4 regions of the Paenibacillus sp. KN14-4R genome follow, and region 4 is predicted to be linked to each of the others. Evidence: riboswitches for the same ligand, from Rfam matches in the RefSeq annotation. Region 4 holds a riboswitch; each other region holds the start of a gene.
The links. A riboswitch is a leader RNA that binds a small molecule or an ion and turns the genes downstream of it on or off. The one in region 4 is predicted to bind cyclic di-AMP.
Positions count from the first base shown of each region.

Region 1 (3,234 bases), 280 kb from region 4:
ACATTAGTTGCAATTGCAACGAAATTAATTGGTTCTGGTTTAGGTGCCAGATTGACTGGATTTAAAGGGAAATCGGCGTTTGGTATTGGAGCGGGGATGGTTTCGCGCGGTGAAGTTGCATTGATTCTAGGTGCGATTGGATTGGAGTCACAATTGCTCGATGAGAAATATTTTACATCGATTATTATCGTGGTTATTCTTACAACAATCGTTACACCTCCGATGCTCAAGAGTATTTTTGGTCAGAAAAAAGAAGCTGCAGGCACGTTGAAGTAAGTGGGCTGCAGCAACCTACACAAACAAAGGCACTACCCGAGTTGGGTAAGTGCCTTTGCTTTGTTTTGTACTTGCTATTTAACTTCTTTTTGACTGTTATTGTTGTTGTAAAGAGTGGGTAGCATTTTATTATTTTTCTCCATAATCGAACGACAGATGGGACAAATAGGTGTTTCTTCAAAAGCAAAATTTTCTCTCATCCAGCAGACACAGGATTCATTACTGCATTTCCAGATAGCGGTTTCTTCAACAACGGGTTCAACTGTCTTTTTTGAGTAATACATGTACAAAACCCTCCTTAACCCTTTTAATATGTGACAAAAAATACTTATCTATGCGGATATTAGCAATATGGTACAATAAGTTCTTCTAGAATGGTGAAGGGCGGGAGATCCTTGTTAAATCACAATTTACCGGCATATCTATATACATATGCTTGTCATGAGGATGAAATGTCTTTATGTATGTTAGAGATGAAAACTCTATTTGGACATGTTCCTCACAATTCCTGTATCGAGAGTCCATTTGCGGTAAATCCGAGTCGGAGTCCCTTTATTAAGTTAGAGCTCGCTGTACGCTATGGCGGTCAAAATATTCGAGAAATTGCTGACCAAGTTGAGTCGCTACAGACTGGTGGAAAGACATTTAAAATTATATACATCGAAAGCAATTATGCCATTACGTATGACGAAGAGCGTGCCATTGAACGTGAGATTGGGTCACGTGTACATGGTAAAGCAGACATGCGAAAGCCTGAGCGGATATTTGGAATAATTCACGCAGGCGGTAGGTGGTTATTCGGAGAATATAGGAAAAATGAGGCGGTTTGGCTGCGTCATACGAAAAAACCGCACAATTACTCCACTGCGCTTAGTACACGTGTTGCAAGAGCTATTGTCAACATCGCAGTACCTCACACGGATGGAGTTACCGTTATCGATCCTTGCTGTGGAATCGGCACAGTTGTCATCGAAGCCCTTTCGATGGGGATATCCATCGTAGGCTCAGATTTAAATCCACTTGCAATTCGAGGAGCACGGGCCAATCTAGCACATTTTAACATGCCACAGGTCGTAGAAATTCAAGATATGACGACATTAACAGGTCACTATGATGTCGCCATTCTCGATATGCCCTATAATCTATGCTCTGTGCTCTCAGATTGTGAACGATCTGGGCTGTTAAAAAGCATACGCTCATTAGCAAGTAAAGTCGTTATCATAACAATTGAGCAAATGGATGATGCAATTATGCAAGCAGGATTATCGATTATAGACCGATGCGTCGTTAGCAAAGGACGTTTTGCTAGACAAGTCATCGTTTGCAGGTAATTGGTCTTATTACCTTCATTAAGTAATACTACCACAATTTTGAGAATGAAGGCAGATATAATACATGTTACACTTTGAAAGTGTTAAATAAGCCGAAACCCAAAAAGGGTGCGGGGGAACCGCCATTTGGGGTGAAACCACTTTTAGTGGTCGGGTGTTACTCTTTTATCCGAACCCGTCAGCTAACCTCGTAGGCGACAAAAAGGAGAGAGAGAAATGAAACAAAGTTTTAAGAAAGTAGTCGTAACAGGTACTCTTGCAGTGACATTGCTAGCGTCCGCAGGGATGGCGAATGTAGCTCAAGCAGCATGTGTAGTAGGGCAGAATAACCCTATTTCGGCAAACGAGTTAGCCAAATCATGTAACTTCAATTTGAGCGAGTTAATGAAGTTATATTCACAAGGAATAAAAGGTGGAGTCATTTCGATGGGTGGAGGATGCAATCTACCTGGTAATGTAGATGGATCAAACTCACAAATTCAATGGCCAACATTGCCGGATAACGTTACACCAACGCCGCCGGTAACATCAAAGCCAACACCGGATCCAACGCCTACGCCGAAACCAACACCAACACCTAAGCCAACTCCAGCACCGTCTGAGAAGCCAGCAGTGTCAGACGAAGCTACTAAATTTGCACAAGAAGTAGTGGATCTTGTCAATAAAGAACGTTCCAAAGCAGGACTTTCTGCAGTTAAGATGGATAATACCAAGTTAAACAACATGGCAATGGATAAAGCGAAGGATATGGTGAAAAATAATTACTTTGATCACCAATCTCCAACTTATGGTTCGCCATTTGATATGATGAAACAGTATAACATTTCTTACCGCGCAGCGGGTGAGAATATCGCGAAGGGTCAACGTACGCCACAAGATGTAATGACAGCATGGATGAATAGCAGCGGGCACAGACAGAACATTCTAAGCCCTAACTTTACAACAATCGGTGTTGCTTACTATCAAGGTGTGTGGGTACAAGAGTTTATTGGCTAAATGATAGGAAGAGTTAACGGCATGATCCTGTTTGGGTCATAAGCCGTTAGCTCTTTTTTTATTGTTTATTTTAAACACTGGGTGAACAGGCTATACATGATTTCGAGAAAGAATCCGAAGATCGCTCGTTCGATTTTTTTGCTGCTTATTCATATTTGAGATATGATGTAGCATGAAAAGGTAAGATCATCACGGGGGAAGAGGAACAAGCATGCGATTTAAAGATGTTTTTTCAATAATTGGGCCGTCTATGGTAGGTCCATCGAGTTCACATACAGCAGGAGCAGCGCGTCTAGGCCGAGCGGCAAGGCAGTTGTTAGGCGAACAGCCGAAGCGTGTGGACATCACTTTTTATGGTTCTTTTGCTGAAACGTATAAAGGGCATTGCACCGATCTAGCTATTGTCGGTGGCATACTGGATTATGAGACGGACAATCCGCAGATGGTCACCTCACTAGAAGATGCTGAGAAGATGGGACTTCAGGTTAATTTTCGAATGGGACATGGACACTTTGGGCATCCGAACACTGCGGCGATTACTTTATATAGCGATACGAATGTAACGACGATGAAAGGTTCCTCTATTGGCGGGGGAAACATCGAAGTGCAAAATGTGAATGGCTTTGAAGTA
Region 1 is NZ_CP197466.1:3,676,988-3,680,221, reverse strand. It holds gene ACSBOP_RS18185 (cation:proton antiporter) at 1-276, shown strand, start outside; gene ACSBOP_RS18180 (cold-shock protein) at 351-560, opposite strand; gene ACSBOP_RS18175 (TRM11 family SAM-dependent methyltransferase) at 729-1,607, shown strand; cyclic di-AMP (ydaO/yuaA leader) riboswitch at 1,688-1,819, shown strand; gene ACSBOP_RS18170 (CAP domain-containing protein) at 1,824-2,603, shown strand; gene sdaAB (L-serine ammonia-lyase, iron-sulfur-dependent subunit beta) at 2,815-3,234, shown strand, end outside.
Region 1: linked by a shared signal. The riboswitch ahead of ACSBOP_RS18170 (CAP domain-containing protein) and the one ahead of ACSBOP_RS19525 (C40 family peptidase) in region 4 are both predicted to bind cyclic di-AMP.

Region 2 (3,234 bases), 1.6 Mb from region 4:
GTCAAGATGAAGCAGGAGGGCAAGACACTCAAAGAAATTCGAACAATGATTGATCAGAAATACGAAAAAGGGTACGCTAACCCAACGAAAACACCTATACCAGCATAATGAAAACCCCATCTTATATAAAGGTGGGGTTTCTCAATGAATATCGGATCAAACAGACGTTAGGCAAATTTTTCAGCAGCGTCAACGGTGTGTTTAAGTAATGTTGCAATCGTAACAGGCCCAACCCCTGCCGGAACTGGGGTAATGGCAGACGCATTCTCCATACATGCATCATAGTCAACGTCACCAACGTTACCTTCATTATAGCCCGCATCTAATACAATCGCTCCTGGCTTAATCCAGTCACCTTGGACGAACTTTGGCTTGCCAACTGCTGCGACTACAATGTCTGCTAATTGTACAATCTCAGCTAAATGAGTGGTTCTGGAATGGCATGTGGTAACAGTTGCATTCTTGTTCAGCAGCATAGCGGACACGGGTTTTCCAAGAATCGGACTTCTTCCGATCACAACCGCATGCTTGCCTTCGACTGGTATATTGTAATAGTCTAGGATCGCAATAATGGCTGCCGGTGTACACGAAGGGAAGTCGGCAAAACCAAAAGCATTTTGAGCAAATCCGAGAGTGGTTACACCATCTACATCCTTTTCAATACGAATGGCTTCAAATGCAGCCCTTTCATCAATTTGATGGGGAACGGGGTGCTGCAGCAATATACCGTGAACTTTTGGGTCATTGTTGAGTTTGTTAATGACATCAATTAATTCATCTGTAGTGGTAGTGGAAGGTAATTCAACCCGTATAGACTCAATACCGAGACGTTTGCACGCATTGCCTTTCATCTTTACATAAGTTGCGGAAGATGGATCATCACCGACAAGAATGGTTGCTAGGCAAGGAACAATCCCTTTTTCAGAGAGTCGCTTAATGCGACCTACTAAGTTGTCTTTTATACTCGTTGCTACGGTATTACCGTCAAGAATCAATTTTGCTTTCATCATGGGATCAGCCCTTTCTTATGTGTAAAAATACATAAAGAGGTAAGGGATTAATCCCTTACCTCTGCCCAGGCGTACGGCTGATTATCTATGTGCTCCCTCATGGTTTAACCCATGTTACGCCAGTTACACATAGTCTTTTATTTCTCTCATAATAGCACATCTACAATGATGGCCTCAAGTATTACTCAATTTTCCAACCTTTAGAATGAAAAATAGGCGTCTGAAATTTCCAATAAAAATGAGCGATGGAACACACCTTCAGATCTTCTTTGTAGAGAGGATCTCTGTGACAGTTTATCCATGAGATTAGTTAAGGCTACTTCTATAGCGTATCTTCGATCTAGACCCCAAACTTCACTTTTAATTTGAATTAATTCAAGAGCCTCTGTTACAGATAGTCTCTTCAAGACCATATAAACCGATGCCCACTGAACAAGATCACGCTGCTGTTGTGGACAAGTCACATCAAACATTCCCCAACCGCAGAACCCATTACATGAAACCTTAATAAGACCACAGCTTTTAAGTCTGAAAATCTCAATTGAATCGATTTTGTTTTGCACAAGAGGGGAATGATTCAAATTGGGTAAATGCTCCATCACTAATGCCATGCTTGGCACACTCCTTATAATCGTTAGATAGGTGTTCCTCTCGGTATGTATTCATGCCAAAAAAGCCCTTCGAGTAGAGGACACTACTCTCGGACTTGATCTGCACGTTTCATGCTTGCAGGGGTGCCGGTATAGGTTCTCTCTCAATAACGTTTACGAGGTTAGCTGTCGGATTCGGGCTTGAGAGTGCCCTACGCTTGCCGATTAAATAAGCAAATGATTCACCCCATGAACACACTTTTTGGTATAAATGAGTTCGGATGGTTCCCCCGTTTCCCTTGCGGGAATTCAACATGTGAATGATATCGAGTTATTAATAGGAATCATACGCCGACCTTTAAATAATGTAAAACCGTAAAGAGTTGATATTCGCGCATTTATGGATGTTTTTCCCTTATGGTAGCGCAATCATGAGCAAGCCTTTTTTATTTTCTATAAGAATGCTTCGAAAAGCTACTTTTTTCCTCATTTCCATAGAAAACCCAAGAAAAAGGAAGAGTGATGCAGATAATAGAAGAGAAATATGCATTTATTAACAAATACAAGGATTTATAGGGTTCGATAAGAAGCTTATTTATACGCAAAAAAGTGTAGTGAATGCTATCACTACACTTTTCTTAAGTCTCAAGCAAGATTTCACCTGTCCGAGTCAGATCATAACCTGAGATTGCTTGAAGCTCTTGTTTAAACTCATCAGACTGTAGAATTTGAATAAGAGGGTAGATCCAGGATTCATTATCTGGATTTTTAAGCATAACGAGATCATAACGTTCTTGGATCAGAGGGATAAAATCAATTTGGCCCACAAGTTGGGCGGTTTTCTCAATGCCTACGCCAACATCGGCTTCACCAGATGCAACCTTGGATGCGACTCCGAGGTGATTGGTTTGTTCATGGTCATAGCCGAGAAGCTGCTCGGATTTGATTCCGTGAAGGCGGAGTTGTTCATCCAGCAGAACTCTGGCGCCAGAACCTTTTTCCCGATTCACTAATCTTAATCCGGGATGACTTAAGTCAGACCAAGTATGAAGTCCAAAAGGATTTCCTTGCTTGACGTACAGTCCCGCATTTCGGGAAAGTAAATTCACAACCACGTAGGAAGATCCAACGAGTATTTTTCGAATATAAGGGAGATTGTATTCACCAGAATCTCCATCCAATAGATGGGTACTTACGATGTCAGACTCGCCTCGATACATTGAAATTAAACTATCCAGGCTGCCGACGAATGAGCGCAAAGGTCGAATTCCCGGTATATTTTTTTCTAAATGTTTAGCCAATATATCTAGTCCGATATCATGACCGGTTATGACGATCGGGCGAGTAGAACTAGCTGGAGCGAGCGGATTGGAATGTAACTTTGGATTGCCCATAACAATGCGATCAGCAATTGATCCTGTTCTCGCACGTTGTTTATAGGCTTCCAGATCAGCAGCGTCAATTCGCATCTGCTTGCCGACCCGATAGGAGGGCAGGTCACCTTTTTTAATCAGATCATAGACTGTCAATTTCGATACTTTCAGTAGTTTGGCGATTTCTTCTGTTGTATAAGACATGTCACTCGACATATCATGATCCTCCCAGCTAACTAAAATGGTCATTTATTTAATAAG
Region 2 is NZ_CP197466.1:2,349,149-2,352,382, reverse strand. It holds gene ACSBOP_RS11125 (PCYCGC motif-containing (lipo)protein) at 1-108, shown strand, start outside; gene ACSBOP_RS11120 (bifunctional 5,10-methylenetetrahydrofolate dehydrogenase/5,10-methenyltetrahydrofolate cyclohydrolase) at 168-1,010, opposite strand; ZMP/ZTP riboswitch at 1,067-1,147, opposite strand; gene ACSBOP_RS11115 (hypothetical protein) at 1,211-1,621, opposite strand; cyclic di-AMP (ydaO/yuaA leader) riboswitch at 1,757-1,925, opposite strand; gene ACSBOP_RS11110 (substrate-binding domain-containing protein) at 2,239-3,189, opposite strand.
Region 2: linked by a shared signal. The riboswitch ahead of ACSBOP_RS11115 (hypothetical protein) and the one ahead of ACSBOP_RS19525 (C40 family peptidase) in region 4 are both predicted to bind cyclic di-AMP.

Region 3 (3,234 bases), 1.4 Mb from region 4:
TAGGTAGTCATTCGTGAAAGCTGCATCTACGTCCAGCTTTTTCTCTAACAACTTGTGGTCAAACATCCAATTGGAATAGTTTTCCCATACGGATCGTTTTTGCTCACCCCATCGTGGTGCTTCAGCCTTATAACGTGGGCTGAGCCACTTTTGCGAAGCCATAACTAAATCTTTATTTAGCTCTGGAACAGCTTTGATGAGGATGTTAGCTGCATCTTCCGGTTTATCGATCGCATAATTATAACCTTTCGATACAGCAGCCATGAAAGCTTTTGCAATCTCAGGTTTTTCTTTAATCAGCTTTTCACTTGAAATAACAACGGGTGTGTAGTAATCCAGTTTATCCGAATAATCGGTTAGATAAATCATGTTAACAGGCTCTTTACGCAATTCTGCCTCCACGCCTGTCCAGGCGTAGTAGATCCAAGAGAAATCCACATCACGCTTAACAGCTGTAAAATAATCCGCTTCCCCGATATTAATGGAAGTAACCTTTTTAAAATCAGCATTCTGCGTCTGCATGATCGATTCAATAACCGCTGCTTCAGCAGGTGAGCCGTAACCCCCGTACTTCTTCCCTTCAAAATCTTTAGGTGTCTTAATATTTTTATCAACGGGTGAAGCAAATCCAGAAGTATTATGTTGAATAATCGCTGCAAGCGAGACTACAGGTACACCTTGTAATCGTCCTTGTGTTATGGATTCTTGAACACCAATCCCAAACTCAGCATTTCCTGCTCCCACCATCGCCATGGAAGAGTTGGAACCTGGAAGAACAATTTCAACATTAAGCCCTTGTTCGGCAAAATATCCTTTTTCTTTTGCTACGTAAATACCTGTGTGGTTCGTATTCGGTGTCCAGTCCAGCGCAATCTTAACATCTATTAACTTCTTATCTGCACTACCTTTCGATTCGTTTGCAGACTGCTCACTTTTACCGCAAGCTGTAAGCATGAGCAGCGTTAGTACAAGAACAGCCGCAAGACCTACTTTCAATTGCTTCATGTCGCTCTCTCCTTTTCTCTCGACGAGAATCTTTCTATGACAACAAAAAAACTCCCCAACGGGAGCCAGCATTTTTGTGCATGCACAAACAAAATCATGGTTCCTACGCTGGCATTATCCAGATCAGGTTCAAGGGTCAGTATTTTGTGGAATACAATCTCAGCCGGCCAAAAATCCCAGCACCCCGTTTGTTTTTTGAAGTTCTATACCACTATATAGCAGAATTGAGTATTTGTCTATTTTAATTATTCAATGAAAAAAACCACAGATCAGCATATGGCTGTCTGTGGCTTCTTATCTTATGGCTTTTAAAGAACGCGCTTAGCGCCAACATAATACTTCGCACTCCAGCTGGAGGAAAGACTTGTTACCATTACGCTACGCCCACGGCCAGATACTGCATTAATATATTTGTCATCGCCAATATAAATCCCTACATGCGATACGCGACTGCCTTCAGCGAAGAAAACAAGATCACCAGCTTGCAAATTGCTTACTGATTTTCCAACACTGTACATATCACTTGATGTGCGTGGAAGATCATATCCGTACTTTTTAAACACATAACTTACAAAACCTGAGCAATCAAATCCACTTGGTGAAGTTCCTCCATACACATATGGAACACCTAGATATTGATTCGCTGTATCAATGAGTTGTACGCTAATTTCAGGCTTCTTCGGTGGTGCATACCATGCAGGTGCATGGAAGTTGCCATCTACGCCAAGAATCGCAATTCCATTCTTATCATCCCACTGTAAAATAAAACCTAAGTGTTCAGCCATCAATCGTACAGGAACAAATGCTACCCCGTTATGTATCACAGGCTTAGTTGTTAACTCAACTTTTCTGTCGTCAACCGTCATCTTTGTGCTGCCAGTCGTCAGTTTGAAATTATGTTTGTCATTATGTACAGTAAGTCCAACTTCATCGCCTTCTTGATTCCAAGTCAACGTGTAGCCGATATTTTCAAACAATTGACGTACAGGCACCATTAACGAGTTGTTCTCGCCAATGTATGGATCCGTATTCAGATCAACTAAACGATCATTGACTTGAATTTTGACATCTTCATTTGCTGTTTGTGCACTTGCTGTTTGTCCGATCACGAAAGCACTTCCCAGAACAGCACATGATAATACTACGGTTTTAAATAAAGTTTTCAAACGGTAATACCTCCCAGTGTCTCCGAGGTTAGTTGACGGGTTCGGGAAGAAGGTTGCTCCCTAGATCGCATATAACACGAACATTCACCCCAAGTAAATCGGTCCCCCGTACTGACTTTATGTTTAAGCCAGATTCGACAAATTATCTATTTGACTTTAACAGATTATCATATTTTGCTAGTTTTGATCAATGAATCGCAGATTAGAAAATTTTCATTTAAGGAAATTGATTCTAATCTTTTTCTTAAAATATACCAAAAACCCGCGAAGCACCTGGCTTCGCGGGTTTCCATTTTTCTAATCTACACTGCTTCTATACAGCTTCATTAGAAGCAATTACTGGATTCGGGTTCTTTTTTAAATTGATTTTTAATGTAACCCAAGTTAAAGCACCCATTCCAACAATCCATCCGATTAGGACAATTGTATTACTCCAGAAGTCATTCATTTGACCGCTCGATATGACAGCTTTAAATCCACTTACAGAGTAAGTCATTGGTACTAGCTTGCCAAACGGTTGTAGTATATCTGGAATTAATTCAATTGGGAAAGTTCCTGCTGAAGTTGTTAGTTGTACAATAAGAAGCAAGATTGCAAGGAAGCGTCCAACATCGTTAAATGCTGTAACCAAGAATTGCAAGATCGCCATGAAAGTCCAGCTCGTTACTAAGCTGAGTAAGATGAACAATCCAACGTTTTGCACTTCCAACTTCAATCCACCAAGCAAGATTATATCTGCCAGCACTGCTTGAAGCGCACCCACGACAAGCATTACACCGAATTTACTAATAAACCAACTAAATGAGTTGGGCGGTGTGATCGCAGGTTTTTTCATTGAGTATACGATTGTTAACATCAATGCACCTACGAACAATCCAAGGGATAAGAAGTACGGCGCAAATCCTGTTCCATAGTTAGGTACGGCACCATTGTTTTTCTCTATCGCAACATTTACTGGATCTGCGAACATATCAAAGTTTGAATCATTTGCTTTAATACTGCTTGTTTTGTCCGCTGCTTCTGCTAATTTACCAGATAACTCGTCTTGACCATTAACAACAGT
Region 3 is NZ_CP197466.1:2,563,164-2,566,397, forward strand. It holds gene ACSBOP_RS12375 (ABC transporter substrate-binding protein) at 1-1,005, opposite strand, end outside; TPP riboswitch at 1,088-1,202, opposite strand; gene ACSBOP_RS12380 (C40 family peptidase) at 1,314-2,171, opposite strand; cyclic di-AMP (ydaO/yuaA leader) riboswitch at 2,177-2,321, opposite strand; gene ACSBOP_RS12385 (YhgE/Pip family protein) at 2,485-3,234, opposite strand, start outside.
Region 3: linked by a shared signal. The riboswitch ahead of ACSBOP_RS12380 (C40 family peptidase) and the one ahead of ACSBOP_RS19525 (C40 family peptidase) in region 4 are both predicted to bind cyclic di-AMP.

Region 4 (3,234 bases):
CGATACGCTTCCATTTTGCAGATGGAAGAACCGTGGATCGCGTATGGGATGGTGCTGAATCACAAGCTCAGTTTAAATTACAACACACTTCACCGCTAGATTGGGTCACGGTCGATCCGAGATTTACGATCGTGCTGGAGAATAAACATATTAACAATTACTTAAAGACAAGCGTAGACTCCAAATGGCAAACACGTTGGAATCTTGGCATCACGCAATTCCTTGATACACTCTTCTCTTGGATCGCTTGGTAACCAGGGCAGATACGTTTCTTAAGGTGATACGACTCTATCAACGAAAAACTTGGAGGGAATTTATGCTAAGGTATATGAAGGATGGTCTCATTTCAACGTGGAAGCAGCCGTTTGTCGTCATCACCTTGTTCTTGTATCAGCTTGTATGGGGAATTATTCTGTATAAACTAGTATATTCCATCATCGTTCCGATTCTGCACCGATATCCCGATGCAGAACAGGGCATCTTCGCACGAAATTTATTTTATGCGGAAGGTCAATTTCAAATATTCAAAACTGACCTGCCACAATCTTATTTATGGACCATTGGCACACTCCTCATCGCCCGTATGGTACTCCATCCCATCATAAACGCAGGCGTGTATTATTCCCTTGTAAATAAGCAGCTTAATTCCGGTTACCGATTCGTCGCTGGAATTAAGCAGCTCACTGCTCCTTTCCTACTCTACTACATGATTCAGGTCGTCTTAACGTTATCACCACTCCTATGGTTGTTTCCCAAAGTCACATTTGTGTATCAGCATGCGACGAGCTATGACGGACTCGTCCAAGGCATACTCCCCTGGATCGCGGGGTATCTCCTGTATGGCTATCTCATCAATTTATGTTTCATGTATATTCAATTCGGGTGCGTACACCGTGTAAAAGCATTCTCTTCGATCCTCACTTGGTTGCGTCTTAGTCCTAAGATCATCGGATTATCATTCATACTCTTACTCATCACTTGCCTATTCGCAGCTGCCGCTATGACGACTTCCTACATCTGGGCAGGACTTCTTGCACTCTTGCTTTATCAGGCTTACCCCTTCATTGAGATGTTCCTTAAAGTGTGGTCCATCGCAACACAATATGAGCTTTGGTCATCGAAAAATGTAACGCTATAAACTAAAATAACAATCGAGGAAGAGCTTATGCTCTACTATCGATTGTTTTTTGTTTGTCATCTGCAACTTTCATTTCGTAGTAAGTTCACTATTTTTACCTTCGATAGACTATTTCCACTTCCTGTCTAGCCCCTCGCGGATTCTAGCAAAATGCTCTCAATCACACCTTCTGTCCGATTTCAAGAATAATAAGAAGTGTTAGAATGATAGAAAACGTACCACAAAGATTTAGCCAATGGAATAAGAAGATGTGGAATAAGTAAACTGTACAACCTATTATCTTTAGACTGATCTTTAAAATAAACAATTATTTTAAATAATTTGTTTTTTCGGCAGGATAATCACAAATGATGGCGAATTTAATAAAGTCGAAAAAAATCAGAACAGCCGAATTCTCTTTTTAGAGAAACGGGGGAACCATTCTTTGGGTGAATTGATCTCGCATTTGAGTGATCATAGGGAACCTTCAACCGAACCCTTAGCTAACCTCGTAGGCAGAGGAAGGGGCAATACGTAAGTGAAGAAGTATGTAGCTCTAGTATTAAGCCTAGTTTTTGTTTTAAGCTTCTCAACTGGTAACGCTTTCGCAGCGACATCACTTGAGAAGTCCGTCGAATCATTGGTAGGTACGCCTTACAAATGGGCTGGAACGACAACAAAAGGTTTCGATTGTTCCGGGTTCACAAGTTATGTATTTAACCAATTCGACATCGATTTGCCGCACAGCTCTGGAGGGCAAAGCGGTGAGGGTGAGAAAGTGAGTAAAGGTGATCTCCGTCCTGGCGACCTTGTGTTCTTCGCAACAGGTGGTGGCCGTACGATCTCTCACGTCGGTATTTATCTAGGAGACGGTGAATTTATTCATTCGGCAACGAATGCAGGCGTCGTCAAGAACAAGCTAAGCGAGTCTTATTATGCGACCCGTTATGTCACAGCACGTCGCGTGCTTGATGATAGTGCATATAAGACGCTAGCTGCTGTTGAGTAAATCAACATAAGTTCAAGCATTTCATAGCGAAACCCCGCAATCCACTTGTATAGGAGGATGCGGGGTTTTGTTTATGTCACGCATAACATGATTTTGATGTACAAACAATAACACTTGGTTCATAAACAGATAGCGAAGGAGGAATTTACTATGTCTAAACAACAGGGACATGCGAATAAAAACACAACAACTCGATCCTCAGATAAAAAAGACAAGTCCAGAAGCAAGTAAATCCATTCCCATCCGATCACATTCGCTGCATGACAATACCCCACCATCCACCTAGGAAGGGGATGATGGGGTTTGTATACTTCGGTATATTAAACGTTACTAAGTAAGTGCTTCATATTGTTTGTATAAACCATAGCCGCTGACCAGTTCTTGTAAGGTGCAGGAACTTCGACATTTCCAAGCTGGTCCGGCGTTACGCCCTGCGCTTTAAGCCCTTCCGATGCTTCAAGCAAATCACGTAAGTAATCGGCTGCTTTCGTAATCCATTCCTTCCCACCAATCGGTCCATGACCAGATACAATATACGCAATGTCCCAAGTCTTAAGCTGTTCTAGAATCGAAATCCACTCGGTAATGTTTCCATCCATAATGGACATATGGTTATCTACTGCGACCAAATCACCAATAAAAATAACTTTTGCATCCGGTATGTATAAGAAGGAATCACAAGCGGTATGGCCGCCACCAAGGGTATAGCACTCCACACTATGGCTTGTTCCTTGTAGTTTCCATGTCGATTCAAAAGTTTCAGTAGGTAAAGTTAATTCTAAAGTCGGGAGTGAAACTTCCAACTCTCTCAAAGCGGATATCTGATCGGATAATTGCTGTACCTGCTGTTCATCCGTCGTTTGTTCACGTTTCACTTCTAAAGATAGAATGTAGCCCCGTAATCCTTCTAGGTCTGATCGCTGTTTCTCGATTCTGGCTGGGTGAATCTCTTGCATCAGTTTTGCTGTTTTTGCTGAAGAAACAATCGTCACATCATGAAAAACTTGATTGCCTCGCACATGATCACCATGCCAGTGGCTGTTAAACAAATGCGTGATCGGCTTACTTGTTAACTTCTGAATCTCATCTCGTAGTTCTTGTGCCGCTT
Region 4 is NZ_CP197466.1:3,955,269-3,958,502, forward strand. It holds gene ACSBOP_RS19515 (M1 family metallopeptidase) at 1-254, shown strand, start outside; gene ACSBOP_RS19520 (hypothetical protein) at 317-1,138, shown strand; cyclic di-AMP (ydaO/yuaA leader) riboswitch at 1,514-1,650, shown strand; gene ACSBOP_RS19525 (C40 family peptidase) at 1,656-2,126, shown strand; gene ACSBOP_RS19530 (MBL fold metallo-hydrolase) at 2,447-3,234, opposite strand, start outside.